Regions from separate parts of the Shewanella sp. MSW genome, predicted to be linked through region 2. Evidence: predicted binding sites of a transcription regulator. Region 2 holds the regulator's gene; each other region holds the start of a gene.
The links. The regulator MetJ, encoded in region 2, represses methionine synthesis genes. The targets are predictions, from matches to a motif close to TAGACGTCTAGACGTCTA.

Region 1 (10,084 bases), on a different contig from region 2:
TGAGCGCCAAGTACCGGGAAACCAGCCAGGGTGGCCTGGCTATTAAGGTCACCAGTATCTGCGCCTGAACTCAGGCGGGCTTTTCTTCATACATCAAGTAGTGGCTCTGACTCATGCCCAGTGATTGGTATGTTTGCTGGGCGCGGGTGTTTTCCTGCTCCACATAGAGCCTGAAGCTTGCGGCGCCGCCTTGGTGCTCTGCCAGTGCCTTGACCTCCTGATACAGGGCGCGATATATGCCTTTGCGTCTGTGTTCAGGTTTGATATAGACACTCTGGATCCAGAAGTAGTCGGCGGCGCGCCAGTCGCTCCATTCATAGGTAACCATCAAGGAGCCTGCAATCCCTCCATCTATCTCCGCCACCAGATAAAAACCTTTGGCGGGGTTTTCCAATAGAGTGCTGACGCCGCGGCTCAGGGTGTCGCTGTTCAGTGACAGTCCTTCGGTTTCCTGTGCCATCGCCTGGTTGAAGGCCACCAGGGCCTCGGCGTCTCTTGGGGTACCTTTTCTTATAAGCATAATTATTCCTTTGAGTTCTGTTTGCTTTTGCGCCCGTAGGATTTGCGTGTGCGGGGCACAATTTATCAGCAGTTAGGTGTAGGCGCAAAGGGGACTGGATCAAAAGTGTCACTTCAAGTTTTACCCGGATTATCCAGCCTCAGCTCATGGTAACTCCACCCAGGAGCCGGGCAGCGTGATACAGATCATCCTTGCGACAGGGGCATTGTGCTAAACTCGCGCACCGGCCTTGATGTCTGATCTTGGCCATCTGCCAAGGAAATGGCCCCTCTCTTTTTCAAATATCAAGGTTTACACATGTCAAAACACGAACCTTCACGCATCGGCCGTCTGTGGTCACGCTGGTCGGGGCTGCCTTTGTGGCTGAAGATACTGATAGGTATGGTTCTGGGGATGAGTACAGGACTGATGCTGGGTAAAGACGCCATCTATCTCAAGCCGATAGGGACTTTGTTCGTCAACACTATCAAGATGCTGATAGTGCCATTGGTGTTCTGCTCGCTGATAGTGGGGGTGACCTCAATGCAGGATACCGCCAAGATGGGGCGGATAGGTTTTAAATCCTTTGCTTTCTATCTGGGTACCACTTCCATTGCCATCAGTTTGGGGTTGATTGTCGGTTCTGTCATACGTCCGGGATCCGGCTTGAGCATGACACCTGAAATCGGTACCGAAAAGGTTGCCCAGGCTCCCTCTTTGATGGAAACCCTGATCAACATAGTGCCTACCAATCCAGTATCGGCTTTGGCCGAAGGGCAGATACTGCAGGTGATCGTATTCGCCGTGGCACTGGGGATCGCCCTGGTGTTGATAGGGGAACATGGCAAGCCTGCGATTCGGGTATTCGAGAGTCTGGCAGAAGCTATGTACAAGCTGACCGATATGGTGATGAGTCTGGCGCCCTACGGGGTGTTTGGCTTGATGGCTTGGGTGGCTGGTGAATACGGTATGGAGATGTTGTTGCCGCTCATTAAGGTGATTGTTGCCGTTTATATCGGCTGTTTCCTGCATATTGTCGGTTTCTACAGCTTGGTCTTGAGTGTCTTTGCCCGTCTCAATCCATTGCATTTCTTTAAGGGGATAAGCAATGCGATGGCCGTCGCCTTCACCACGTCAAGCTCGGCGGGGAGCTTGCCGGCCAGTATGAAGTGTGCCAGTGAGTACCTGGGGGTGAACAAGAAGATTTCCAGTTTTGTGCTGCCGCTGGGTACCACTATCAACATGGATGGCACCGCACTCTACCAAGGGGTGACCGCGCTGTTTGTGGCTCAGGCCTTTGGCATAGACCTCACCTGGGTGGACTACATCACCATTATTCTGACTGCGACGCTGGCTTCTATAGGTACTGCGGGTGTGCCCGGCGCCGGTTTGGTGATGTTGACGCTGGTGCTGACCACAGTAGGTTTGCCGCTGGAAGGGGTGGCGATTATTGCCGGTATCGACCGTATTCTGGATATGGCCCGCACTGTGGTTAACGTCTCCGGCGACTTGGTGGCTACCACAGTGATTGCCAAGTCGGAAAATGAACTGGATATTGAACACTACAATGCCGATATGCAGCAGAGTGCTCTGATAGCTGAACAGAATGCCGTTGACACTATAGAGCATGGTCGTAATTGATATGAGTTACATAAATGAAAAAACCGCCTGAAGGCGGTTTTTTTTATGACTGAAGGGAAAAATCAGAGGCTGCTGAGTTGCAGCAGAACCTGGCCGTCAACACCCTTGAGCAAGAGCTTGCCATTGCTCATTTCACCTTGGGTCACCTGAGGCATGGCCTGCATTACCAGTTGTTCTTGGGCCATCAGTGCATCGACACAAGCTTTCATTGTACTGCCGGCGGGTGAGAGCTTTAACTTCAGGCCTTCCTGGGAATAGGTGCCGAAGAAGTTATTGCAGCTGTTGTTACCGGACAATTTGCCGTCCTTGGTAAAAACCAGCTGGGCGGGACTGTAATCTATAGTCGGTTGTCCCATAATGCTTTCTACTTGCCAGCTGCCTTCCAGTGGCAGAAACTGACCTTGGGTATCCGGGGTGGTTTGGCAGGCAGCCAGACCAAATAGCAGTGCAGCAGCTACGAGAGTTTTCTTAATCATGGTCATTTTTCCATTAGTCTATAAAGCCTTTATAGTGTGACAAGAATAACGCGGATTAAAAAGGGGGAGAAGGGTGATATCCAATGCTAACTCAGTGATAGGCCTTCTAAAGTTGTTACATTGGATCGGAGTGTTAATGCTGCTTGTCGGTGTTGGGGTTTATATGTTGACTACTATGGCGCTTGAGGTCAGCGGAATGTTGATTATTGCCTCGCTGATAGGCTTGGGGTTGGTATTTATGTCGCCATATCCTGTGGTTATCTTTATCCAATGGGCCAAGGCACAGGATCAAAAAACGCAATAAACGCTTAAGTTCAAAATTAGCATGAACGGCCATGGCGCAAGCGGCTTTCCCGGATTAACTTGAGGCCTTATATTGCAGTAGATCTTGCTTTGCCAGTTCCAACATAGGTGAAAGTTCGAAGTGGGAGTCAGGTGCAAAGAAGCTTTTCCCAACCAGCAGTTGTAGGCCGCAATCGCTGCGACTAACTCGTTTTTTTAAGCGGCTGGTGAGAATATCCAAATGCGCTTGGTTGTCTACAAATGCCAGGATAATGAATTGGCTCTTATTCAACCTGGTGCAGATATCTGCTTCACGCATGTTCTCCAGTATCACCCTTGCCAGCATTTTCAGGGCCTTATCTTGTTGCAGCCCGGCAATACGGTTTGAGTTAAGTTCCTTGCCTTCCAACAGTAAAAGTCCGGCATGGGAGCCCAAACGGCGACTAAGACTCAGCTGCCTTGATGCCAGCAGATTAAAGCCCCTGGGATTGAGCATACCTGTGAGTTCATCTTGTAAAGACAGAGACGCCATCTGTTCCATCAGTTGCAACTGTCCAAGCTCACTCTTGAGTAGCTCAAGCATAGGCTCGAGCAAAGACTGCAACTGCTCTATCGCTACCTTGGGTTTGCCATTTAGGATCAGTAATTCGCCAAACAGCTTGCCATCGGACCAATGAAGTGGGTACTTGATGGTCTCGGCCGGGTGAGCTGCAAAGTGTTGCAGTATAGAGGTAATATCTTCAAATTCAGTTGGGATTTCAGCCACCGAACTGTGGCTCAGGACCTGTAGCTTGGTGTCTGGCATATGCTGTAGTAACAGCACAGTTTGGGCGTGAAATATTTCTCTGACAGTGGCTAAACGGTTTTGCCAATGGCTAAGCTTCAAAGGGTCGTTGGGGTGGTCTCTTAAGCTGCTGGTTTTTTCCGTCAGTTGCGCATGCATATAGTTATCGTATTTTTGATGGCAGGGATTGCCTCAGGATACCTAACCGTTTGCGTTAATAAAATGCAAATAATCAGTTATTGGATCTGAGTCTTTTTAATGCTTGTTCTGTGCTTTGAATCAAGGCTTTTCTGCTTCTTTCTTCTGTTTGGATGACTTGAGCCCTGCTCTGGCACTTTCCAGCATGGGGGCCAACTTGGCTGCTGAGTCCGGGCTGAAAAAGCAACTGCTGGAGTCCAACTGCAATGGAGCCGAAAACTGGTTCATCTGCCGCTCAAGGCGCTTGATGATATGTTCCAGATCCCGCTCCAGATCGACAAACACCAGTAGGACATATTGGCTGTCGTTGTAGTGGGCGGCAATATCCGCGGTTCTTATGGTACTGAGGATCAGGTTACCGAGTTCCTTATGATGACGTGCCAGCGTTTCGGCATCCATATTCGCCCCGGGTATCAACTCGAAAAAAATAATGCCTGAATGAGCACCGAAGCGGCGACCGAGATTGAGCTGTCTTGGCGCCATCATAATGAAACCATAACGGTTGAGTATGCCTGTTTCCCGGTCTCGCATGGATAGCGATTCGATTCTATGGCTTTGGCATAGGAGCGCCAAGTCTTGCTGCAGCAGAATTTGAAACGGTTCCAGCATATAAGGGCTTATGTGTTGCTGCTCGTTGGCATGGGCATTGATGACACACAGGCAACCGAACACCGAGCCATCGGGCCAGAGCACGGGCCGGGATAGAATCCCAAGGACATTGCTGAACTCTTTTGGATTGTCATTATAGGTGGAGCGGGTGAGATCCAGATTAACGCCCTCGGGTGGGCTATCGACCATACGCAGGAATACACTTTCGTCTGCAGAGAATACCTTACCGGGTGGGAACCTGTGGCTGGCATCGGCGGCGCTGACAATGACTTCAAATCCCTGTTCTGTCTTTTGCAGCACAAAGACTTTGTCGGCCTGGTAGTAACGTTTCATTAGCTCACATTGATGCATCCAGCGAATAAGGTTGAGTCTGTGGCTTTCATTTTCCAATAGGCTCTTGCCTGGGTCTATGGTATCCGGGAGCATGTCTCTTCCTGAGTGATGTGGCTTAAGTTCAACTTTAAGTGTGGAAGCAGTATAGGAATTTCGCAAATCGAGTGCGGCTTAAACCTGCTTTGGCTATAATGCGGCTTCTTTTCTTGCTGAGTCTTTTTAATGCCGCAAACCATGCAATACCGCCAGGCCGAGGCGGCCGATATTGAGACGATTGCCAGTCTGGAGCAGCGCTTCGGCCAGGATGAATTGAGTGCCAGAGAGCGCACTCAAGGCATGCAAGGGCAGGGCTTTTCTGCCAAGGAGCTTGAACCTCTGGTGGCTTCCGGCCTGGTGTGGTTGGCGTTGGACGCGACTAAGGTAGCCGGTTATCTGATAACCGGCAGTTGGGATAAACTCAAGCATTCGCCTTTGTGTCAGGCCCTCTGCCGGCAACTGGCCCAGAATCGCTTTGACCTGGAATTGAATTGGCAGCAGACTTTGCATTACGGTCCGGTTTGGGTGCATCCTGATTATCGTGGCAAGGGCGTATTTGATAAGCTTTATGGCGCCGCCAGAGCCAACATCAGTGCGCCTTGGCTGGCACTGATCGCCGAGGATAACGAGGCGTCTATACGTGCCCATAGCCGGGATGGCCGCATGCGCACCCTGGATTTTGTCACCCTTTGTGGCCGGGATTTCTATCTGCTGCTGGGTTAACAGGCGCTTTGACGCGGGAGAGTAAGATGCAAAACACGCCAGAAACCCTACTGCAATCCTGTGAGTCGCTAAGGCTTTCTGCCTGGGATAATGTCAGATACCTGGTGTCTGTATTGGCGCTGCAGGGTCAACAGGCAAAGGCTTTTGAAGCCAAAATCGATGGCAAGCCGCATTATCTGCTGCAAGCCTTGGGCGTCTGTTTCGACTGTGGGCGCAGCAATAGCTATCAGGTGCAGATCCGCCAGTTGACCGATACCGAATTCACTCCAATGAAAGTGTTGGATATCACGCCGCTATCGGCCGAGCAGTTGGGTTACCTCTGTATGGAAACGGCCCATTTCGATCACTGCTACTGAGATATCGCCCGATAAATAGATATAAAAAAACCGCCCTGAGGCGGTTTTTTTTGCAAGCTGAGTCTATTACAGACCTGCGTCGGTACGCAGGGCTTCAGCCTTGTTGGTTTGCTCCCATGGGAACTCGTCACGGCCGAAGTGACCGTAAGCGGCGGTGCCTTGATAGATGGGGCGCGCCAGATCCAGCATCTCGGTCAGGCCGTATGGACGCAGATCGAAGTGCTGACGTACCAACTGGATAAGCAATTCTTGCGAGACTTTGCCTGTGCCGAAGGTTTCCACACTGATGGAGGTCGGTTCGGCCACACCAATGGCGTAAGACACCTGGATTTCACAGCGGTCAGCCAGACCGGCAGCCACTATGTTTTTGGCAACGTAACGGGCAGCGTAAGCGGCGCTACGGTCAACCTTGGATGGGTCTTTACCTGAGAAGGCGCCACCACCGTGACGGGCCATGCCGCCATAGGTATCAACGATGATCTTGCGACCGGTCAAACCACAGTCACCCATAGGGCCACCGATAACAAAACGGCCGGTTGGGTTGATGAAGTACTTGGTGTCCTTGTTCAGCCATTGGGCAGGCAATACTGGCTTGATGATGGTTTCCATCACGCCTTCCACCAGATCCGCCTGGCTGACGCTTTCGCAATGCTGGGTAGAAAGTACCACGGCATCGATACCGACAATCTTGTTGTCTTCGTAGGCAAAAGTCACCTGAGACTTGGCATCGGGGCGCAACCAAGGCAGAGCGCCGCTCTTGCGGACTTCTGACTGGCGCTTAACCAACTGGTGAGCGTAGGTGATAGGAGCTGGCATCAGCACGTCAGTCTCATTGCTGGCGTAACCAAACATCAGACCCTGGTCACCGGCACCCTGTTCTTTGGGATCGGCACGGTCTACACCCTGATTGATATCGGGGGACTGCTTGCCGATGGCGTTCAGTACCGCACAGCTGTCGGCATCAAAACCCATATCTGAGTGGGTATAACCTATTTCGCGAACAGTTTTACGGGTCAGTTCTTCAATATCGACCCAGGCAGAGGTGGTGACTTCACCGGCTACCAGTACCATGCCTGTCTTGACCAGGGTTTCACAGGCTACACGGGCCTTGGGATCCTGAGCCAGAATCGCGTCGAGTACCGCATCAGAAATCTGATCGGCGATTTTATCTGGATGTCCTTCTGAGACCGACTCAGAGGTAAACAAGTGTTTTGCCATAATTCGGAAAATCTCGTCTGTGGAATTCAAACGTGTAGAAGCATCTACATCTAGACGGCCATTTTAGTAGAATTCGACTTGGATGACACCCCTTGTCGCAAATATTTGTGCGCCATGGCGCAGGAATCGGCTCAAATGACTCAAATCTTTTTTTACTGTTTTCAGCTATTTTGCTGAAATTTATCAGATTCATCTGTATCTGAATCTAGACTTTTCCTCTGGCAATTCAGCCTTGGCATTTGCGTTGAAAGCGATCAGCGGACAGGCAAGTTGACAGCTTTGTGAGCGGCAGGCTTCGCAAATGAGGCGCAAATGTAAACACAAAGCAAAGCCTGGGCTGCTTTTGGCGCCGTGGGTGGGCGAATTTTATTTGCGTCCTTCTGCCCGGTAGGGGAAAATATGGCTCCATTTTGCCCAAGACCTCTAAGATCAAGCAGGAGAGAGCATGTCTTCCCGTAAAGAACTCGCTAACGCTATCCGTGTTTTAAGTATGGACGCTGTCCAAAAGGCCAATTCCGGCCACCCCGGTGCTCCCATGGGGATGGCAGATATCGCCGAAGTCCTGTGGCGGGATCACCTCAAGCACAACCCTGTGAACCCTCAATGGGCTGACCGCGACCGCTTTGTGCTGTCAAACGGCCATGGTTCCATGCTGCATTACTCACTGCTGCATCTGGCGGGTTATGATCTGGGCATTGAAGATCTCAAGCAGTTCCGTCAACTGCACTCACGTACTCCGGGCCACCCTGAATATGGTTATGCTCCCGGCATCGAAACCACCACAGGGCCTCTGGGCCAAGGCATCACCAATGCCGTAGGTATGGCGATTGCGGAAAAGACTCTGGCGGCTCAGTTTAACCGTGACGGTCACGATATTGTCGATCATCACACTTATGTCTTCATGGGTGACGGTTGCCTGATGGAAGGTATCTCCCATGAGGCCTGCTCACTGGCCGGTACCCTGGGTCTTGGCAAACTGATCGCCTTCTGGGATGACAACGGTATCTCCATCGATGGTCATGTTGAAGGCTGGTTCAGCGATGATACTCCCAAGCGCTTTGAAGCCTATGGCTGGCACGTGGTTGCCGGTGTCGATGGTCACGACCCACAAGCTATTAACGCCGCCATTGAAGCCGCCAAGGCTGATCCGCGTCCATCGCTGATCTGCTGCAAGACCGTAATAGGTTACGGTTCTCCCAACAAGTCCGGTTCTCATGATTGCCACGGTGCGCCGCTGGGTGATGCTGAAATTGCCGCCACCCGTGAATTCCTGGGCTGGAAGCATGAGCCATTCGTGATCCCATCTGAAATCTATGCTGCCTGGGATGCCAAGGAAGCCGGTAAGGCCGCCGAAAGCAGCTGGAACGACAAGTTCGCTGCCTATGAAGCCGCTCACCCCGCGCTGGCCGCCGAGCTCAAGCGTCGCCTCAACGGTGAACTGCCTGCCAACTTTGACGCCGATGCCAAAGCCTACATAGAGCAGCTGCAGGCCAATCCTGCCAATATCGCTTCCCGTAAGGCCTCGCAAAATGCACTGGAAGCCTTCGGTAAAATGTTGCCTGAATTCTTAGGGGGCAGTGCCGACCTGGCGCCTTCCAACCTGACCATGTACTCAGGTTCCAAGCCTATTTCGGCCGAAGATGCCAGCGGCAACTACCTGCACTATGGTGTGCGTGAGTTTGGTATGACCGCCATCATCAACGGTATTGCCCTGCACGGTGGGTTTGTACCTTACGGTGCCACCTTCCTGATGTTTATGGAATATGCCCGTAACGCCATGCGGATGGCCGCGCTGATGAAGGTGCAGAATATTCAAGTCTATACCCACGACTCCATTGGGCTGGGTGAAGACGGCCCGACTCACCAGCCGGTTGAGCAGATTGCCTCTTTGCGTATGACTCCCAACATGAGCACCTGGCGCCCATGTGACCAGGTAGAATCTGCTATCGCCTGGAAATACGCCATTGAGCGCAAAGACGGCCCAACTTCGCTGATCTTCTCGCGTCAGAACCTGACCCAGATGCCACGCAGCGCCGAGCAACTGAATGATGTGGCCAAGGGCGGTTATGTGCTGGTGGATTGCGAAGGCGCGCCTGAGCTGATCATCATTGCCACCGGCAGCGAAGTCGAGTTGGCGGTTAAGGCCCAGGTTGAGCTGGCCGCTACTGGCGCCAAGGTGCGCGTGGTTTCCATGCCATCTACCGACGTATTTGACCAGCAAACCGCGGCTTATAAAGAAGCTGTACTGCCAGCCAATGTCACAAAACGACTGGCCGTGGAAGCGGGCATAGCCGATTACTGGTATAAATATGTCGGCCTGAACGGTCGCATTATTGGCATGACCAGCTTCGGTGAGTCGGCGCCTGCCAATCAGTTGTTTGAGATGTTCGGTTTCACTGTCGATAAAGTGGTTGAAGCCGGTAAGGCTCTGCTCGCCTGAGCCGCGCCTGCCTGATTGGAAATGACTGTGCGGCAACCAGGCAATGGAATGCCGCACAGGAAGTGCAACGGCCTGTCGGGAAGTCAGGCCGTTACCCAATCAGCATCCCTCATTAGAGGAACAGGATCTCCATGATCAGAGTCGCAATCAATGGTTATGGCCGCATCGGCCGTTCAATTCTCCGTGCCTTATACGAATCGGGTAAAAGGCAGCAAATTCAGATCGTTGCTATCAATGAACTGGCTAAGCCCGAGGCCATAGTCCACCTCACCAACTATGACACCACCCATGGTCGCTTCCATAGCCGCGCGAGCCTTGCCGATGGCATGATGCAACTGGGGGATGACAGCATTACCCTGTTGGCCGAGCCGGAGGCGGACAAACTGCCCTGGGGCGAGCTGGATATCGACTTGGTGTTCGAAGCTACCGGCGCCCTCTCTGATAGACAGAGCTGTGAGGCTCATATCCAGGCCGGTGCCCGCCAGGTAT
Region 2 (10,084 bases):
TGGCATCGGCAATCTTGTTGGGATCGGCATTGAACACCCCTTCGACATCTGTCCAGATAGTCACCCTGTCGATATCGGCCAGGCTGGCTATCAGGGTGGCACTGAAGTCGGAGCCGTTGCGACCAAGCAACAGAGTTTCGCCTTGGCTATTGGCGCAGATAAAGCCGGTGATCACCAGGCGCTCATCGGGATGCTCGGCCAGCAGCCGCTGCACCCTTTCACGGGACTCATCGAGGCGAATCCTGGGCACTGCGCCCTCATCGGCAATCAACAAACTGCGGGCATCCACATGGGAAGCGGCAACACCGGACTCCCGCAGCAGCGCCGCCATCAGTCTGGCCGACCAGCGTTCACCGAAACCCACCACCTGATTGCATTGGTATTCGCTGAGTTCAGGCAAAGACAATAAACTGGCCAGTTGCGCCTTATCTGTAGACAGACGCTCCCGCAGTTGACGTGCCTGTTCATTGCCCAGCAGCTGTTCAATCAGATTCTGCTGATAGCCGACAAGCTCCTGTAGCTCCTCCTGCCACAGAGCGCCCGACTCCTTCAGGTTCAACAGTTTATAGAGAAAATTAGTACTCTTGCCGGCGGCGGAAACCACTACAAGATCATCGGCATGACCATGGGTCAGCAAAATATGGGCGACCCGTCGGTAGCAATCGGCATCGGCGAGACTGGAACCGCCAAACTTATGTAGGTGACAACGTGCCATCTCAAGCTCCTTCAATTCAACAGTTTGCGGCTGCCGCCAATCCGGCGGCGATATCGTCTAGCAGATCCCGGCTATCTTCTATGCCCACAGACAAGCGAATAAGCGTGTCTTTAATACCGGCTTCGGCGCGAGCCTCACTCGTCATGGCTCTGTGGGTCATGGTGGCGGGCACGGCCACCAGGCTCTCAACCCCTCCCAGGCTCTCGGCCACGGAAAACAGCCTGAGCGCGCCGAGGAAGGCAACCACCTGCGTCTCATCGCCCTTGAGTTCAAAACTCAGCATAGCGCCAAAGCCACTCTGCTGCCTGGCGGCAATCTCATGACCAGGGTGACTCTTAAGCCCCGGATAATAAACTTTGTCTACCACCGGGCTCTGGCTCAGCAGCGCCACTATGCGCTCGGCATTGGCCTGATGCTCGCGGATCCTCAGCGCCAGAGTACGCAGGCCTCGCAGGGTCAAGTAGCTATCGAAGGCGCCACCGCTCAGCCCAAGCGTGTTGGACCACCAGTGCAGCTGCTCTGCCAGTTCGGGATCTTTGGCAATCACGGCGCCGCCCACCACATCGCTGTGGCCATTGATGTATTTAGTGGTCGAGTGCACCACTATGTCGGCCCCCAACAGTAAAGGCTGTTGCAGCGCCGGCGATAAAAAGGTGTTGTCGGCCACCACCAATGCGCCCTGCTGGTGGGCCGCCTCGGCAATGGCGGTGATATCCACAACCCGCAGCAGCGGATTAGATGGCGTCTCGAGCCACACCATGCGCGGCTTTTGCGCCAGGGCAGCGGCGAGTGCTTGCGGGTCGGTTTGATCCAAAACCTGCAAACGAAACTGGCCCTTGGCGGCCAGATGGGTGAACAGCCTATAGCTACCGCCATAACAGTCATGGGGCACCAACAAGAGGTCATCCGGCCCCAGCAGGTTGACCACCAGAGTAATGGCCGCCATGCCGGTCGCTGTGATTGCCGCACTGCAGCCCTGTTCCAGCTCCCCCAAGGCATCCCCCAGAATGGAGCGGGTAGGATTACCCGAGCGGCTATAATCAAAGGCTCTTGGCTGAGTGTGCCCCTCAAAGGCATAGTTGGTCGACAGATAGATGGGTGGCACCACGGCCCCGTGCTGGCTGTCTGATTCGATGCCCTGCCGGACCGCTGTGGTTGCTAATCGCCGCTCTGTCATAATCGACTCCTGAATGCTGAGGTTCGACACCATAAAGATGTCTGGACGTCTAAATCTAACCAATGACTATCCAGCCGTCAATAGGCATCAAGACGTTTGGACGTCCAAATGTATGGATTTCTGTTCATATTGCACAGATTTTGCAGGCAATCATTTGACTGTATCCTGTAAGGGTTTAAAATCTGCTGCGAATTAGTGAGATCACAGGTGAATCAATGACTGAATGGAATGGCGAATACATCAGCCCTTATGCCGAACACGGCAAGAAGAATGAGCAAGTGAAAAAAATCACTGTCTCTATTCCGTTGAAGGTACTGAAAGTATTGACCGATGAGCGCACCCGGCGCCAGGTAAACAACCTGCGGCACGCCACAAACAGCGAACTGTTGTGCGAAGCCTTCCTGCATGCCTATACCGGCCAGCCACTGCCCAATGATGAGGATTTGTCCAAAGACAAACCCGACAGCATCCCGGAAGAAGCCAAACGCATGATGGATGCCATGGGCATTGAATGGGAAGACATGGAATAAGTGTCTTATTCCTCTGAATTATCTTATTGTTGAACAAGGATCGCTGCGCGATCCTTTTCTTTTGGGAGCTTGCGAATGCTGTCATTGATAGATCCCGTCACCCTGTTGCTGGCATCCCTGATCATATTTACCGGCGCCCTGACCCAGTCGCTGATAGGCTTTGGCCTGGCCGTGGTAGCCACACCTTTGCTGTATATCGTCGATCCGGAACTGGTTCCCGTCCCTGTGATTGTGATGGGATTTTCTATCGCCCTGTTGACCTTGATACGCGAACGCGGCCACCTGGAATTCAACGGCTTGCAATATGCCTTGCTGGGACGACTCCCCGGCGGCCTGATTGGTGCCACCCTGTTGTTGCTGGCACCGCAACCGATTATGGGCTTGACCATAGCCCTGATTGTGGCCGTGGCCGTATTTCTCAGCTTCAGAAAATACAGCATTAAGATCAACCGCCTCAGCCTGTTTATTGCCGGGGTATTTTCCGGGATCTTCGATACCGTGGCGGCCATAGGTGGACCACCTATGGCTCTGCTGCTGGCGGGTAAGGATGCCAGTCAGTTCCGCGCAGCGCTGTCGGCCTTCTTCATCTTCAGCTCCTTGATAGCCTTGATCATTCTCGGCTGTTTTGGCCTCTTGACCCTAAAGCATCTGTGGCTATCGCTGTTGCTGCTGCCTGCGGTATTTATTGGTTTTCTGGTCGCTGGCCGTTTGGTGGGCCGGGTGGATAAAGAGAAGACCCGCAGCTTAACCTTGGCGCTATGCACCCTGAGCGCCCTGTTGCTGACTATCAAGTCAACCCTGGCGCTCATCAACGGTTAAATCGCTGTTAGAAGTGATAGCTGGTTTGCAGCACGCCACCTATGGCATCGTCACTGCCAAACATGCCGGTGAGATCCAGCCGGAAGCTGTTGCCTATGGCGAACCCTGTCCCGAGTGAATAAAGATCGGCGCTGTGATCATTAAGATCCTGGCGATAACCGAGCCGTAAAGCAACCCAGTCAGCAGGCCGGTATTCGCCACCTAAACGCCAATAGCGGCTGCCCTCAAGCTCGGCAAACTTATCGTTGTCGGTAAGATCCAAGTCGCTGCTGAGCGAAAAAGCCGCCCAGTCATAGGCCACCCCGGCGGTAACCATAGGTTTCACCTGATAGGTAAGCTGCACGCCGCCAGCCTCTATGCTGCTTAAGTCCCGCTCGATAAGATTACGTCCGCTGACACCGATAACCAAACCATCCAATGGCTGAAATGCCAGGCCGATATCCAGATTAAAGCCTGTGTCATCACTGCGATAATCATCATCATTGAAATCATCGGCATCGAAGTTGTTGGCGCTGACAGCATAATTAAAACTATCCAACCGTTGCAGCTTGGGGGTGACTCCCACTGTCACCGGCATATTGACGATAGATAGCGGATAGCTCACGGCAACTCCGAGCTCGGAAACCGCCCCGGCCACTACCCGCCCCTGGGAGGTCAAATCTTGGATTTCCGGCGGGTTATTGGGGTCCAGATTATCCAGGGCATCAATATCCGCAGCGGCGATTTCGGCAATCCCCAAGGCATCGAGATAACTCTTGAATACAAAGGCATAGCTAAAACCATCCGAAGGCATGACCAACGCCATATTGATACCGGCACTGACATAGGCGTTGTTGCCCTGCAGCGATTGCAAGTCACCACTGAGGCGCTTGCGGTAGTCATCGATAGCCGCTGTGTCGGCAGCATCTATGGCATTGACCAGAGCGTCATAGTTATCCTGCAAGGCATCAAACTTATCGATCATCTGATCTTTATCTGCGCCATCTGCGCCTATGGTGGGAATAAGTAAACTGAAGTCACTGCTGCGGCGCGAGGGCAAAGCCAGCAGCGCCGGATTGGAAAAGGCCGCCGCCTCACGATTACCGGCCGCCACGGCAACGCCGCCCATGGCATCGGCGCGGGCCTCATAAACATCCTGCCCTGCCAGCGCCAGCGTGCTGGCAAGCCCCGTGGTAAGCAGTGTCAAAAGACTCAGTTTCATCTCATCCCCCTCTTGCTTTTATCTGTAACCAGACGCAAGACGTTAGTTACATGGGTTAAAGATAGTCCAGATCTCAGTGGCACAATGGTATCAAGATACAAAAAAAGCCCGTATCAAATGATACGGGCTGAGGCAAAACAGGTTCAGAGGTGCTTGTTAACCAAGATAGCTCTGACCTGCATAGAGAATGAAGTGTCTAAGTGCCAGCACCCCGGTCAGGCTGCAGCAGGCTACCGCCAGCATGGCGTCCTTGGTGTGGCGGGTACTCGCCGGCAGCAACAACATGGAAAGCAGCGGGATACCAAAACCTATACCCACAACTCCAATCCAGAACACGCTGGCCCAGACGCCACTTGTCAATGATGCCAGCGCTGCCGCCGCTGCACCGCCCTTGAAATAGAGCGCGCAGAACAGCATGAACAGGAACAGGATTTCTGCCGCCATTACCGGCAGTTCCAAACCGTGCATCCGTCCCAGCTGTGGGCAGTGCTTGTCTGTCTTGAACAGCAGCAGCGCCACTACCGCGTTGGCGGCCGCACCGGCCGACAGACCGGACACCAGGAACAGCGCCGGTAATACGGCAGTGTTCAGCATGGGGTAGGCGTTCATGGCGGAGATCAGGAAGCCTGTGTAAGCACCCACGACAATCGCCAGCACAAACAGCAGTACTTCCATAGTCTTGCGAAGGCCAGTCAGTGATTCTGCAATCCCTTTAAGAAAGCCCAGACCCCAGCTACCGAGATCATCTTTCAGCACGACCAGCGCATAGGCAAAGGTCAGCGGAATATAGGCCAGCAGCGCCAACACCCCGATGGACATCACAGATGTCAGGTTGTAGTTGATCAGGATCAGCCAGAAGTGGAACGGCTTGGTCAGGTCAAACACCAGACACAGCATCCCCAAACAGATAGCCACTGGCGCTATCAAGGCTGCCGCCTTGAGAATACCGCTGTCACCCTCTGTCTTGTTTTGCACCCAACGCAGCCCGATCCCAATCAGCAGACTACCCGCCGACAACCCAGCCAAGAAGAGGTAAACCGCTATGACCCAGTTCCAGGTTACAGGGTCGTATTGTGTCATATCGCCCCAAGTATTGTTCATGATTGGATCCCCCCTCTCTTGACAGGAATACGGTAGATTCTGGGTTTAGTACCCAGATGGGTCTTGTCCTGATAAGTCACGCGGGTGTTGAGCAGAGTCGCCACCTCGCTGCCGGCCTCGTTGGCATCACCAAACACCAGGGCATCGGTAGGACATACGGTCACACAGGCGGGTTGTTCGCCGCGAGCCAGACGTGTGTCCTTACAGAAGTTGCACTTGTCGGCCACCTTGGTCTCCGGGTTCATAAAGCGTACTTTGTAGGGGCAAGCTGCCACACAGTACATACAGCCGACACATTTCTCTGCCTTGATGGAAATAATGCCGTCCTCGCCCACATAAGCCGCCCCGGTAGGACAGACCTTGACGCAAGGGGCATCTTCACACTGCTGACAGGACACCCTGTGATACTTGAAGTGCAGATGCGGCGCATCACCGAATGGGCCTTCTACCCGTACCTGCAGGCGGGTTACGCTCTCAGGTACACCGTTTTCGCTGCGGCAGGCGACGTTACAGGCCTGACAGCCGATGCACTTATTCTCGTCGTGCACCATCACATATCTTTTAGTCATCTTCGCCTCCCCTTATGCCTTTTCCAGCTTCACACCTGTGGTGTGTACGTTCATACCGCACACAGGTGCAGTCACGTTGGGCAGCAGGTTGCCGCAGTGCACGCCCTTACCGGTCGCCCGTGCCAGCTCCTTGTTCTTGGAACCAAAGCCCATATAGGCGAACACAGTGTCGGGACGTATGCCCTTGGTCACCAGCGCATGACCCTCTTCACTGCCGACACTGGAAGTGAGACGAATGGCGTCCCCATTCTCAATGCCATGCTTGGCGGCAGTGTCAGGGTGGATCCAGACGGCGTTATCGGACATCAGGTTAGCCAGCATAGGCACATTGTGGGTCGCACCATTGGTATGCACTGCCACCTTACCCTGGATAAAGTAGAGCTCGTCCGGCTGTTTCAGGGTCACTTCACGATAGGCGATAGTGCCACGGCCAGGCGCCATGTCTTCTACCTTGGCGGAGGTCAGTTCAATCTTGCCGCTGGGGGTCTTGAACTTGAGCGCGCTACCATAAGTACCATCTTCATCCATGCCCCTGGCGTTGGGGTAGGCGGCGACAAAGTCGGCCACCATCTTGGGTTCACGCAGCATCAGCGGCTTGCCGTAGCTGACAAAGCCCTTGTCCTTGATGTGCTGCAACAGCTGGGCGTCTTTATTCACCTGCAGGAATTGCAGGGTTTCCATGTTTTCCCAGGGATAGTACTGCTCCAGGCCCATCTCTATGCCCAGTTCACGGAAGATTTGCCAGGAAGGCTTGGCATCGCCAATCACATCTACCACTTGCTGACGCAGGTAGTAGGCCGGGTTCTTGCCGGATTTGTCGGCGACCTCTTCATCCCGCTCCAGGTAAGTACACTCGGGCAGTATGATGTCGGCCCAGGCGGCGGTTTCACTGATGTAAACATCACAGGAAACCACAAACTCCAACTTCTTCAGACTTTCAACCACCTTGGCACGGTCGGTCATGGTCTGCATAGGGTTGGTACGGCTCATAACCCAGGCCCGCAGTTGGTAAGGCTTGGCTTCCAGAGTTGCATCTATGATTGACTGATAGATACCACCACCGGACCAGGCCATAGCAAACTGCTCATCCATCTGGTCGATGCGTTTGGCTTGCGGCTTGGGCAGTTTAACGCCTGGCTTACCCAGCTCAGGAGCCACAAGCTCACCGGCAAACTTGTTGTAGCCACCGGCCTTCTTGCCCATGTAGAGGCCACCCTTACGCTCCAGGTTGCCGATCAGCACGTTGGCGGCATACAGCGCCCGGCGCATATCGAACTCTTCCGGAGTGAAGGTAGATCTGTGGCCAAAGTCGACCACGGCATGAGGCGCTGCAGCAGCGTACTCGTGAGCAATACGGCGGATGTCGGCGGCAGGTACGTCGGAAATTTTCTCAGCCCACTCAGGGGTATAAGCCTTGACCTCGGCGGCAAAGGCCTCAAAACCCACAACATAGCGCTCGATAAAGGCCTTGTCATAGAGGTTGTCGGCAATCAGCACATGGCACAGCGCCAGGGCCACGGCCACATCCGAGCCGGGACGAATGGCATACCACTCATCGGCCTTATCGGCCACCACAGAGAACCTGGGTTCAAACACCACCAACTTGGCGCCTTTGTCAGCCTGGGCCTTCATCATTCCCCGGGTTTCGGACATATTGATCCCCTCATAGAGGTTATGACCGAAGTTGATGATGTACTTGGAGTTGGAGAGATCCCGCTTCACCTTGGTACCGAACATCGCCTTGGCGGCAACCACATAACCGCCCGGGCAAGTGGTGTTATGGGTAAAGGAGTTGGGGCTGCCGTAAGCCTGACCCAAATAGAACAGGTGTCCGGACAGCGAACCTGACTTGGAGGAAAATGCCACGGCTTCAGGACCATGGTCGGCCTTGATTTGATTCAGCTTGGTGGCGATGGTTTGATAGGCTTCCTGCCAGCTGATTTCGGCCCACTTGCCTTCGCCGCGCTCACCGACGCGCTTGAGTGGTTTGACAATCCTTTGTGGATCGTACAATAAACTGAGGCCGGCGCCGCCACGGGCACAGACCTTACCGCCGAATGATTTGGCTTCTTTGTTGCCAGAAATAAAGACGTTTTTGCCGTCGATTATCCGCGCCGAAATCGGGCAACGGGTCGAACACATCTCACACATACTGGCAACTTCAGTGGCACTGCCGGTCAGAGGGCTGCGCCCCAAAGCCGCCAGCGAACCGGGCAGAACTCCGGCCAGGGCACAGGTTGCCCCTCCGGCTCCAGCCCCTTTCAGAAAGGTGCGCCTATCAAGCTCTATCATGGTTTACCTCCATCCTCTCCCCTCGGGGAAAGGTCGCTCACACAGGTTATTGTTTGAATGGGATTCCGCTTGACTACAGCGGCTTAAGCTCATTGTTTACCCATTAAATTCCTGTGGGTATTGTGGTAAACCACATAGGGGGAGTGAGTGTGATCCAGCCCCCGCAAAGATGCCGGAAAGGACATGAAAGTGTGAGGGTAATCCAGCCTCTAGCCGTTAATAAAAAGCCATCACAAGCACCAAACTGATTAACAAAAACCACTTTAGAGATAACAAATACTCACAATTGTTAAGCCGATCACGCTCATAAAATCAGCCAAAACAACAGTGATGATTTCTGTTCAAAAAATAAAAACACAATAAAATTAAATGATTAAAAACAAAAACATCATCTCAATTAGATTTATTTCAATGATATTTTTATCAATTAGATTATTTTTATGAAAGTGATCCAGTTCAAAGCTGACGCACCTCAGGATTGCTAAATTGACAACCGCAAGGACACATAAAATAACAGCCCATTAACGGAGCGGGCGGTCACCCAGAGGAATAGATGATGAACACCAGCAGCAAACTCGGCCTTCTGCTTTTAGCCTGCGCATTGGCCACAGGCGCCACCGCAGCCGACGGCGGCAACCCCAAGAAAGGCAAACACCTGTACAAGAAAGTCTGTAAAGAGTGTCACAGCAAAGCAGGCATAGGCGGCGAACTGACTCCCATGAGCAAGACCATGAGCCAATGGGACAGATTCTTCGCCAGAGACAAACACAAAGCCAAACCCGAGGCGTTTCAGCCTTTAACTGAGCAGGAACTCAAGGATATTCAACAGTTCCTGTACGACCATGCCGCCGACTCGGATCAACCCCAGACCTGCGGTTGATCCGAGCGCATAGGCGCCAATCACTTAACTAAATTTACAGCTTGCAAGCAAAGTCATGGGGTTACCCCAGGGCCGCTTGCTGCCTGAAAACGACCGGCAAGGCCGGTCAGGAGAATCTACTATGCGTACTCTTATCGCTCTGGCGGTGGCCCAGGCACTGGGTTTGGCTCTGCTGGGCAGCCCCCAGCTTCAGGCCGGGGAACTGGATGACAGCACCAAGATCCGCGAGCTTAAACAGCAACTGCAGGAGATCACCGAAGAGCTGGATATACTCAACAGCCGGGTGGACAAGACAGAGCGGCACACGGCGCTCGATCGACTGGAGATCAGCGGCGACTTTCGTACCCGAGCCCACTCGCTGCACTATGGCAATGTCACCTGGCATCCGGCGATCAAGATGGACTTCAACGACTTCGGCGCCAAAGCCATGGCCGGCGAACTGGGCAACCCCATGGATCCCTCCTCGCCCCTTGGCAAGATGATGGCTGCCAACCCTGAGCTGGCCAACGCCTTTGCCCAGGGGCAACTGCAGGGCGTTATGCCCTATGTGCTGGCGCCTTATCGCAGTGGCGACATAGACAATGACATCTTCTACACCACTCGGCTACGGCTCGATCTCAAGGCTAAGGTGTGGGACAACGTCAGCTTTGCCGGACGCCTGACCATGTTCAAGGACTGGGGCGATTCCACCGGTGTGCAGGTGTTTGATTCCTGGCGCTCTTTCACCATGGACGGCACCAACTCAGGCAACCCCAGCGGCGACTGGCTGCGGGTCGAGCGCGCCTACTTTGACTGGAAAA
Region 3 (10,084 bases), on a different contig from region 2:
CAATCTGTTGTTATTGGCTATATTGCTGCTGGTGACCAGTTACTGGAGTGCCAAGCGTCTCACCCAGCCCCTGGAGCTGTTGGAAACCGGGATAGTGGACTTCAGCAAGGGGTTGATAAAACGCTTGCAAAAGCCTGAAGGCGTGGTGCGGGAAATTGCTACTCTCAGTAATAAATTCAATGAGATGGCTGAAATTCTCGAAGAGAGGGAACAAGCACTGCTCGACTCCCGTGGCAACAGGTTTGCCAAGCTTATCGATGGCATGAGTGATAAGTCCTTTTACTGCTCTATGGATCCTTACGGCGCCATAGTGCAGGCCAGCGACGGTGTGGAGAAGGTATTGGGCATCTCCCCTGAGGTGCTCAGGCGCAAGTATCAGCGGCTGTTTTCCAGCAACAGTATCAATGAAGCCAACTGGCAGTATATGGAACAGGCGCTGGCCGGTGAGTCCGTACCGCCACATCAGGTGGAGTTGGCCGACGCCGAAGGTGGCTTGAGACGTTTGGATCTGTTTATGCAGCCCTTGCTCGATGATGAAGGTAAGCTGATTTCGGTGGAGATGTTGTTCAACGATGTTACCGAGCAGTTTTCCGCCGCGGCCTGGTCCAACGCAGTGCTGGAAGCGGCGCCGGAGGCGATGCTGATTGTCGATGAAAATGGCATGCTGGTGTTCTCCAACAGCCGCTGTCAGGAGCTATTCGGTTATAACGCTGAAGAGATGCTCAAACTCAACATAGATCAATTGTTGCCGGAAGTCGATCGTTTGCAGCATGCGGCCAAGCGTCATACCTTTGTGACTGACGGTAAGGATCGCATGATGGCCAAGGGCAAGGCGCTGCAGGCGCTCAAGTGTGATGGCTCCCAGTTTCCGGTGCAGATAGGTTTGAGCCTGTTACCGGCCGATCAGAAGGGTAAACACCAGGTGGCGGCATCGATTCGGGATCTGACCGAGCAACTGGCAGTAGAGCGTAAAATTCGCGAGAGCGAAAGCCGTTTTCGCGGTCTGGTATCCAACATCCCCGGCGCTGTTTATCGTACCCGGGTCGATGAACATTGGACCATGGAGTATGTCAGCGACAATATCACTGAGATAAGCGGTTATCCGGCCTGGCACTTTATCGACAGCAAGAAGCGCAGTTATGGCTCCCTGGTTATTGATGAAGACAAGCAACTGTGTATTGACACCATAAATTCGGCTCTGGCCGAGCAGCAAGCCTTCGATGTTGAGTATCGTATTCGCCACCGGGATGGCAGCGTGCGTTGGATCCATGAAAAGGGTAAGGCCAGTTACGACGAAGACGGCAATCCACTGTGGTTCGATGGCAGCCTCAACGACATTACCGACAGCAAGCTGGCTCAGGAAAAGATGGAGCAGTCGCGGGAGCAACTGGAAACCATCACAGAGTCTGTGCCCAGTACTGTGTATCAACTATTTTGGCAAAGCCCGCAGCAACGCAGATTCACCTTCCTTTCCAGTGCAGCCATTGCCACTCTGGGCCACCACAAGAATGAGGTAATGGCCGACTTTGATCTGGTGGCCGAGCGGATTGTTGCCGAAGACAGGGGCAGCATTATTCGGCTGCTTTCCGGTGAGGGGGGGCTGCAGTGGATCAAAGAGTTTCGCTACCGTCACCCTTCCGGCGAGGTGCGTTGGCTCGAGGCCGGTGCCAAAGGCAGCAAACAGCAGGATGGCATGCTCTGGAACGGTTATCTGACCGATATCAGCGGCCGTAAAAAGATGGAAACCGAACTGGCCCAGAGTGAGGCACACTTCCGGGCCCTGTTTGATAACGCAGGCATAGGCATAGTCAACCTGGATGATCGCGGCACCATAATGGATTGTAATGGTCAATTCTGCACTGATATGGGCATGAGTGCCGAACAGCTGAAACGTCGCTCGTTTGCCGATCTGATGGTGCCGGAAGACAGAAGCAAAGCCAACGAGTTGTACGAGCGCTTGCAACAGAGTGACGATCACAGTGTCAGCGGCGAGTGGCGCCTGCTCAGTGCTTCTGGCGAGCCGATGTGGATGGCCGTCAACGCTTCTGAAATTGAGGAAGAAGGTGATCGTGAACGCTCAGTGGTTATGAGCATTGCCAACATCACCCGCTTGAAACTCTTGTCCAATGAGCTGATGACGGCCAAGGATGAAGCCGATGCTGCCAACAAGGCCAAGAGTGACTTTCTTGCCAATATGTCCCACGAGATACGCACCCCGATGAATGCCATTATCGGTATGTCACAACTGTGTCTGCAGACCAAGCTGGATAACAAGCAGCGTAACTATGTGGAAAAAATTGAACGGGCTTCGCAATCCCTGCTGGGGATCATCAATGACATTCTCGACTTTTCCAAGATTGAGGCCGGCAAACTGGATATCGAAGTGGTGCCGTTCCAGCTCGACAATATTCTGGAAGATCTCGGGGATATGTTCTCGGAGCGTGCCGCCGAAAAACAATTGGAGCTGTTGTTTGCCGTGGCCCCCAGTGTGCCCAGCTATCTGGAAGGGGATCCGCTACGCCTCAGTCAGGTGTTGATTAACCTGATGAACAACGCCATTAAATTCACCGAGCGCGGTGAAGTGATGCTGTCGATAACTGAGCTAAGCCGCGAGCAGAATGAGGTGCTCCTGAGATTCGCAGTGCGTGACAGTGGCATAGGTCTGACGGCCGAGCAGCAGGCCAGATTATTCAAGTCTTTCAGCCAGGCGGACACTTCAACCACACGTAAATACGGTGGTACCGGGCTTGGGCTGGCGATCTCCAAACAGCTGGTGGAACTGATGGGCGGTGAAATCGGCGTTGAAAGCCAGTTTGGTAACGGCAGTTGTTTCTTCTTTACCGTGCGACTCAAGGTTGCGGAAAACGACAAGCTCAATGTAGAGCAGGAACTGGAAGGTATGCCGATTCTGGTGGTTGATGACAACGGCACCGCCAGAGATATATTGCGTACTACGCTCGAGAGTATGGGCTTTGCCGTCGACTGTGCCCGCAGCGGCATGGAGGCGCTGGAGAAGGTGAAGCGCAAGTCCTACAAGATGGCCCTGATCGATTGGAAGATGCCTGAGCTGGACGGCATGGAAACCGCCCGGCAAATATTGCAGCTAAAGGAGCCGCCACTGATCCTCATGGTATCGGCCCACGCCAACAATGACTTTATCGAACAGTTGGAGCAACTCGGGATCAACGGCTATATCACCAAGCCGGTCAGTGCCTCCAGGCTGCTGGACGGCATTATGTTGGCGCTTGGACGTCAGGGCCATATTCCCGTCAGGCGCAAGGTACTGGATCTTGAATCGCTGCAATTGGCGGCTCTTGCCGGCAAACGAGTGCTGCTGGTGGAAGACAACGAGATGAATCAGGAGGTGGCGACCGAGTTTCTCGAGCAGGTAGGCATAGACCTGTCTATCGCAGAAAACGGCCAGATAGCGCTGGAGAAGTTGGCGCAGCAGCAGTTTGATCTTGTGCTGATGGACTGTCAAATGCCTGTGATGGACGGCTATCAGGCCACAGAAGCGCTGCGTAAGATGCCAGGGCTTGAGCAGTTGCCAGTGGTCGCCATGACGGCCAACGCCATGGCCGGTGACAAGGAGATGTGCCTGATGGCCGGCATGAATGATCACATTGCCAAGCCGATAGAAGTCAGCCTCTTGTATCAGGTGTTGTTGCAGTATCTGGGAGGGGGGCAAGCCCCTGCTGCAGGGAATAATAACACTGGGATGGCCGATGGTGATGCTCCTGATGATCTGGTGAGCTGGCCGGAACAAGAGAGCTTGGATATCGACCGGGGCTTGCAGCTGGTGCAGCATTCAGAACGCCTCTATCGACGCATCCTCGAGCGTTTCCTCGCTAGTCAGGGCAATGTTGGCAAACGGATCCGCAAAGCGCTCAAGGAACAGCAGCAGGAAGAAGCGGTTAGGGCGGCGCATACTTTGAAGGGACTGGCGGGCAATCTTTGCTCTGAGGCTTTGGTGGAAGAGGCTCGGCAATTGGAAGCTAAGTTGGCGGCCGCTGAAGAATGTGAGCAAGAGTTGCAGGCAGTGGAAAAGCGGGTCGCCGTCATTGTCGACGCCATTGCAGATTGGATGGGTGATAAGCCACAAAGCGCTCTTCAGACGCAAGCCGATGCGGCCGAGGAGATGGATGTCGAGACGCTTAAAACCGCTTTGAAGCAACTGCAAAGCAGTCTGGAAGATGCCGATGCCGATGCCGTCGTTCAACTGGAAGCATTGAGCCGCCGGGTGAGTAAACCTTTGTGGCAGCGCTTGAAACCTGTCAGCAGCATGGTCGGCAGCTACCAATTTGATGATGCTGCCGACCTTATTCGCGAATTACAGCAAGAGCTGAACGAGGCGGAATAAGCCTGACTATACTCAACGGGTAATTACGGGCTACGGCGGAACCTGCTGTGCCGAGATGCAAATCGGTGTCTGGAGCAAGAGGGAGATTGGGATGGAAAAAGCCACTGTGTTGGTGGTGGATGATACACCGGAGAATATTGATATTCTGCTCGGGATCCTCGGCGATGACTATAAGCTCAAGGTGGCGATAGATGGCCCAAGAGCGCTGGCGTTGGCGCAGAAGAGCCCTCCGGATCTGATCCTCCTGGATGTGATGATGCCGGGTATGAATGGCTATGAAGTCTGTAAGCGTCTCAAGCAAGAGCCTATGACTTGCCATATTCCGGTGATCTTTGTCACTGCTCTCTCTGAAGTGGCCGATGAGACCCAGGGCTTTGATTTGGGCGCTGTCGACTACATCACCAAGCCTGTCAGTGCCCCGATAGTTAAGGCGCGGGTGCGGAACCACCTGGCCCTCTATGATCAGCAGCGCTTGCTGGAACAACAGGTGCGTGAACGCACTCACGAGCTGGAACAGACCCGTTTCGAGATCATTCGTCGTCTGGGCCGCGCTGCCGAATACAAGGATAACGAAACCGGCTTACACGTTATTCGCATGAGCCACTACGCCAAGCTACTGGCGCAGCAAGCCCAGTTGCCGGAACACTTCTGTGAACTACTCTATAATGCGGCGCCCATGCATGATATCGGCAAGATAGGTACGCCGGACGCCGTGCTGAAAAAGCCGGCCAAGCTGGATGCCGAAGAGTGGAGAATCATGCAACAACACGCCGAAATTGGCGCCGAGATTATTGGTGAACACCCGGATCCTCTGTTGCAGATGTCCCGGAGGATAGCATTGACCCACCACGAAAAGTGGGACGGCTCAGGTTATCCCAAAGGTTTAAAAGGCGAAGATATTCCCATTGAGGGGCGAATCGTCGCCATTGCCGATGTCTTTGATGCCCTGACTTCGATTCGACCTTACAAGAAGGCCTGGAGCATAGAAGATACCATGGCGTTACTGGAGTCTGAGGCAGGGAAACACTTTGACCCTGAACTGGTGGAGCACTTCAAACAGATATTGCCCCAGGTGATTGAAGTGCGTGACACTCATATGGAAACCGAGTCCGACGCCGAATAGCGACAAACTGCTGATAAAAATAAAGGCGCCGACGGCGCCTTTATTGGGTGATTTATTGTTACTCCTGCTCTTCCAGAGAGTAGGGTAGAGGCATTACCGTCAGTTCGCTGTTTTCATCATCGGCGATACGGAATTTGGCACCGACTTCTGTGTCATTGGCCAGTACTGCGGTCAGCAGTAACTCGCCATTTCGTTGTACGGCTTCAATAATGCTGCCACCCTTACGAAAACCTCCTTCCAGCGCCATCTCCAGCGTGGTTTCCGGGGTGACATCGACAGTGGCTTTGCCCTTGAGAATATAGAGGGCTCGCTTGTTGCCGCCGCGATACTTCATTCTGGCCACGGTTTCCTGGCCCATGTAGCAACCCTTGGTGAAGCTGATGCCGTTGATGGCTTGCAGGTTGCACATTTGCGGTACAAATTGGCCCATGTGTGCTGCCGGCAGGTTAGGGTAGGCGGCAAGGATTTCCAGCTCTTGCCAGGCACTGGCATCGACTGGAGGCTGCTGGCAGATGGCATCGGCCTGGGCTTTGGGCAGTACCAGAATAAAGCGCTCGCCGTCCTGCAGCACTGCGCCGCCATCGACAGCGCTGACTTGTTGCTCGGCGTTGAAGCCCGGAAGCTGCTCTGTCAGCCAAGTGCTCGCCTTGGCACCGGCAACACCCAAGAGGCTGTAATCGTCGCTGACATCGACCAGTTCGGCCTTACTGAATACCGCATACTTCTTCAATTGCGGCAAGTCGGCTGCCAGGGTATCTTTTGGCATCATCAATATCAGGGCATCACCCAGAGTAAAGGTTCTGAAGCTTGAAAGCATCTTGCCTTTGGGGTCGCAGTGAGCGCCCCAGCGCCACTGCTCTGTCGTGAGAGAGCTGATATCTGTGGTGACCTGACCGTGGATAAAGCTGCGGCCCTGTTCACCGGTAACGGCAAGCAGACCCAAGTGAGAGAGGCGGGAAATAAGCAGATCCGGAATGCCGGCATCCAGAGGCCAATCGGGCTGAGAAACGCAAATGCTCATAACAAGATCCTGAGATTGAAGGCATTAAGAGATCTGCGATTGTAGCGGATTTGACAGAAATAAACAGGGCGCCAAGGGTAATAAGGCGCCCTGTGAAAATCAGAACAGCAAACGAGTACGGATAGTGCCTTCGATAGACTTGAGTTCTGTTAGTGCTTCTTCTGCCTGAGTGGTATCCACTTCCATTACCACATAACCTATGGTCGGCGTGGTTTGCAGGTACTGGGCTGAAATGTTGATGCCTTTTTCTGAAAACGCCTGGTTAATCTTGATCAGAATACCTGGACGGTTATGGTGAATATGCAGCAGGCGAGAGGCATCTTTATGCTGCGGCAGCGATACTTCCGGGAAGTTGACTGCCGACAGGGTAGAGCCGTTGTCTGAGTATTTGGCCAGCTTGCCGGCAACCTCAATACCTATGTTTTCCTGAGCTTCTTCTGTGCTGCCACCTATGTGAGGGGTCAGCAGCACATTGTCCAGACCGCGCAGCGGGCTTTGGAATTCATCTGTGTTGGACTTGGGCTCAGCCGGAAACACGTCGATGGCAGCACCAGCCAACTGCTGCTCCTTGAGGGCGACGGCCAGGGCGTCGATATCCACCACTGTGCCGCGGGAAGCGTTGATCAATATGCTCCCTTTGCGCATCATCGCCAGTTCGGCCTGGGCAATCATCTCTTTGGTCTGTGGTGTTTCAGGTACATGCAGGCTGACCACATCGGCCTGAGACAGCAGTTGCTCCATGGAGTGAACTTGTTGGGCGTTACCCAGCGGCAGCTTATCTTCGATATCGAAGAAGATCACTTTCATCCCTAAAGTTTCGGCAAGGATCCCAAGCTGGGTGCCGATATGACCATAACCTATAACCCCAAGGGTTTTGCCGCGGGCTTCAAAGCTGCCATTGGCGCTCTTGAGCCAGCCACCACGATGGGCCAGGGCGTTGCGCTGCGGGATCCCGCGCAGCAACATGATGATTTCACCGAGTACCAGTTCGGCCACGCTGCGGGTATTGGAGAAGGGTGCGTTGAATACTGGAATACCCAGTTGCTCGGCAGCCTTGAGATCGACCTGGTTGGTACCGATACAGAAACATCCTATGGCAACCAGCTTTTCAGCTTGTTGCAAGACTTCTTGGGTTAGTTGGGTACGGGAGCGGATTCCGACGAAATGGGCATCTTTGATCGACTGCTGCAGCTCAGTGCCGGAAAGTGATGCCTTATGATACTCGATATTGGTGTAGCCAGCCCTTTCCAGCACATCAACGGCTGATTGGTGGACGCCTTCCAACAACAGGATTTTAATTTTATCCTTGTCCAGCGAGTGTTTCGCCATGATATAGGTACCCTCTTGATTATTAACTAATGTACGTATGCTATGATATTTTCGCTCATGCCCAACCAAAGTAGCACTTTTTTCAGATTAAGTGGAGGGCTAGATGGCTAAAGTATTTTTTCCTAATAGAGAACAATCACTGGCATAAGGAAAGTGGCTTGAAAAACACAATTATCTGGCTGGTCATTTATTTTGCGGTACTTATCTGGTCGGCGATAGCCCCCAAAGATAATTTTACTTGGTGGCTGGAAGCGCTGCCGGGTATGCTGGCGCTGCCGATACTGTTTTTTACCCGTAAGCGTTTCCCGTTGACTCCACTGCTTTATGGCCTGATTTTGGTGCACTGCCTGATCCTCTTTGTCGGTGCCCACTACACCTACGCCGAGGTGCCACTGTTCGATACCTTGGCACAGTGGATGGGTTCTGAGCGCAATAACTACGATAAACTGGGTCACTTGGCGCAAGGGTTTATCCCGGCCATGATTGCTCGGGAGATACTGCTGCGTAATCGGGCAGTGAAGCCGGGTGCCTGGTGTGCCTTTCTAGTCAGTTGTTTTGCCTTGGCCTTATCGGCTTTCTATGAACTGATAGAATGGTGGGTCGCCGTTGCCACCGGAACCGGCGCCGAGGCCTTTCTCGGCACCCAAGGCTACGTTTGGGATACCCAGTCGGATATGCTGATGGCCCTTGTCGGTGCTATCGCTGCCTTGTTCTTCTTATCCTCATTTCATGACCGTCAATTGCGGCATTTAAACGTAGATTGACAGTTGGAACAAAGAGTTTTGAATACACTCTTTACAATCTTCCGTCTGAAAAAGCTGTTAAAGATTGTTAGAATAATACTTTATGGTGATGAAAACCGGACGTTATCTGGTCAGAATCGTCTGATGCTTTTTGTGTAGTCGCACTTAAAGTGATTAAGGAAGCTATCCCTTTAGGGATATAAGCAAGACTTTTCAGGGAGAAGAGTAAAAATGAGTAGTATCAATGAGTTGGTTTTTATAAATCAAATAGCCGCCCCTTGTCATTTGGCCATACTGGCCGAGTCCATCGGTCTTAAGACTCGTATAGTACGCCACCCGGAGCAGTTGGAACCGCAGAAGAGTGATAGTACTTTTTATCTAATCTCTCAGAAGGGGGCAGCGCTGGATAATAAGGGGATCCCTTTATTGGCCAGTCGTTTGGTTTCTCATGTTCCGGTCGCCCTTTATCAAGTCAGCAGAGGGTCACTGGATCAGGAATCAGCGATGTTGCTGGGGATCCGCGGAGTGCTCTACTCAGATCAGCGTATCGATCTTATGCTCACTGGTCTACGCAAGATGGTGGCCGATGAGCTCTGGTACGACAGAACCCTTATCAGTAAGATGTTCCGTAAGTTGGTCAAAACTCTGGACACTGGCAATGAGATGTCGGCCGATACGGTTTCCATGCTGCAGATGTTGACCCGGCGTGAACGTACCATTATTCAGCTGGTTTCCAGTGGTGCCAGGAATAAAGAGATAGCCCAGCGTCTGTGTATCAGTGAGCATACGGTCAAGGCGCATATCTCATCGATTTTCCGCAAGACACAATCTCGTAATCGAGTCGAATTGTTGCGTTGGGCCCAGACCTATCAGAGTCACTTCGATCTCATCAGTTGATTTGTCGCTGGATTCAGCCTGAACTTGGCCCCGAATGGGGCTTGTTTATGTTTTGATGGCTTTTTATGTAAGCCAAGTCAGTGGAAAATTCCTGTCAGAGTGCGGCAATCGCCGCTGCTTTGTGCTTTTTTACGCGTTGGGAATGGCTTTCAGCCAAAGCTATGATAGTTGTTGTGCCTGTGGCGAAAGTCGTGGGGCTTAAGCATTCCAATCTGTTCATAGCTTGCGTTCATAAGCACGCTCGCCACCGGCGAGCATTCGCCCTCAGCCACGTTATTTGCGCCAACGGCTGTCGGCGACACCGAGGAGGGATTGGAGCAATTCTGTGAGAGCTAACTTGTTTGAAGTTACCTATATGCCTGCGGACATACGCCTCATTTTCAGGCACAGGCGGAACTGTGACCTTCCGAGCCAGGGATGGCGAGGCAGAGCTTACAGGGACGTACTCGCAGCGAGTCACAGGATCGCCTGTGCGAAAAGCGCACCGCAGGTGGTTGACTACATCGTGGCTGGAAGCACGGCCAATACTAACTTAGGAACTTTTAGCTGGAAGCTATGATAGCCGCTGTGCCAGCGGCCTAAAGTCGTGGTGTAAATGCCTCCATGCACAA

Region 1: the regulator MetJ is predicted to act here: its motif matches at 7,199-7,216, upstream of metK (methionine adenosyltransferase).
Region 3: the regulator MetJ is predicted to act here: its motif matches at 7,926-7,943, upstream of serA (phosphoglycerate dehydrogenase).

Annotation. Positions count from the first base shown of each region.
Region 1 covers NZ_LVDR01000008.1:152,989-163,072, reverse strand. The annotation lists gene AYI96_RS10820 (L-serine ammonia-lyase) at 1-68, shown strand, start outside; gene AYI96_RS10815 (GNAT family N-acetyltransferase) at 71-520, opposite strand; gene AYI96_RS10810 (dicarboxylate/amino acid:cation symporter) at 818-2,140, shown strand; gene AYI96_RS10805 (META domain-containing protein) at 2,203-2,616, opposite strand; gene AYI96_RS10800 (hypothetical protein) at 2,753-2,920, shown strand; gene AYI96_RS10795 (diguanylate cyclase domain-containing protein) at 2,975-3,841, opposite strand; gene AYI96_RS10790 (GGDEF domain-containing protein) at 3,962-4,915, opposite strand; gene AYI96_RS10785 (GNAT family N-acetyltransferase) at 5,045-5,581, shown strand; gene AYI96_RS10780 (hypothetical protein) at 5,608-5,937, shown strand; gene metK (methionine adenosyltransferase) at 6,004-7,155, opposite strand; gene tkt (transketolase) at 7,601-9,595, shown strand; gene epd (erythrose-4-phosphate dehydrogenase) at 9,727-10,084, shown strand, end outside.
Region 2 covers NZ_LVDR01000013.1:51,848-61,931, forward strand. The annotation lists gene AYI96_RS14445 (bifunctional aspartate kinase/homoserine dehydrogenase II) at 1-715, opposite strand, end outside; gene metB (cystathionine gamma-synthase) at 732-1,892, opposite strand; gene metJ (met regulon transcriptional regulator MetJ) at 2,108-2,422, shown strand; gene AYI96_RS14460 (sulfite exporter TauE/SafE family protein) at 2,498-3,241, shown strand; gene traF (conjugal transfer protein TraF) at 3,249-4,442, opposite strand; gene nrfD (NrfD/PsrC family molybdoenzyme membrane anchor subunit) at 4,599-5,543, opposite strand; gene AYI96_RS14475 (4Fe-4S dicluster domain-containing protein) at 5,540-6,112, opposite strand; gene phsA (thiosulfate reductase PhsA) at 6,125-8,404, opposite strand; gene AYI96_RS14485 (c-type cytochrome) at 8,958-9,284, shown strand; gene AYI96_RS14490 (DUF3373 domain-containing protein) at 9,406-10,084, shown strand, end outside.
Region 3 covers NZ_LVDR01000003.1:32-10,115, reverse strand. The annotation lists gene AYI96_RS03285 (PAS domain S-box protein) at 1-4,360, shown strand, start outside; gene AYI96_RS03280 (two-component system response regulator) at 4,452-5,483, shown strand; gene ygfZ (tRNA-modifying protein YgfZ) at 5,542-6,504, opposite strand; gene serA (phosphoglycerate dehydrogenase) at 6,604-7,833, opposite strand; gene AYI96_RS03265 (DUF2238 domain-containing protein) at 7,992-8,597, shown strand; gene AYI96_RS03260 (helix-turn-helix transcriptional regulator) at 8,808-9,473, shown strand.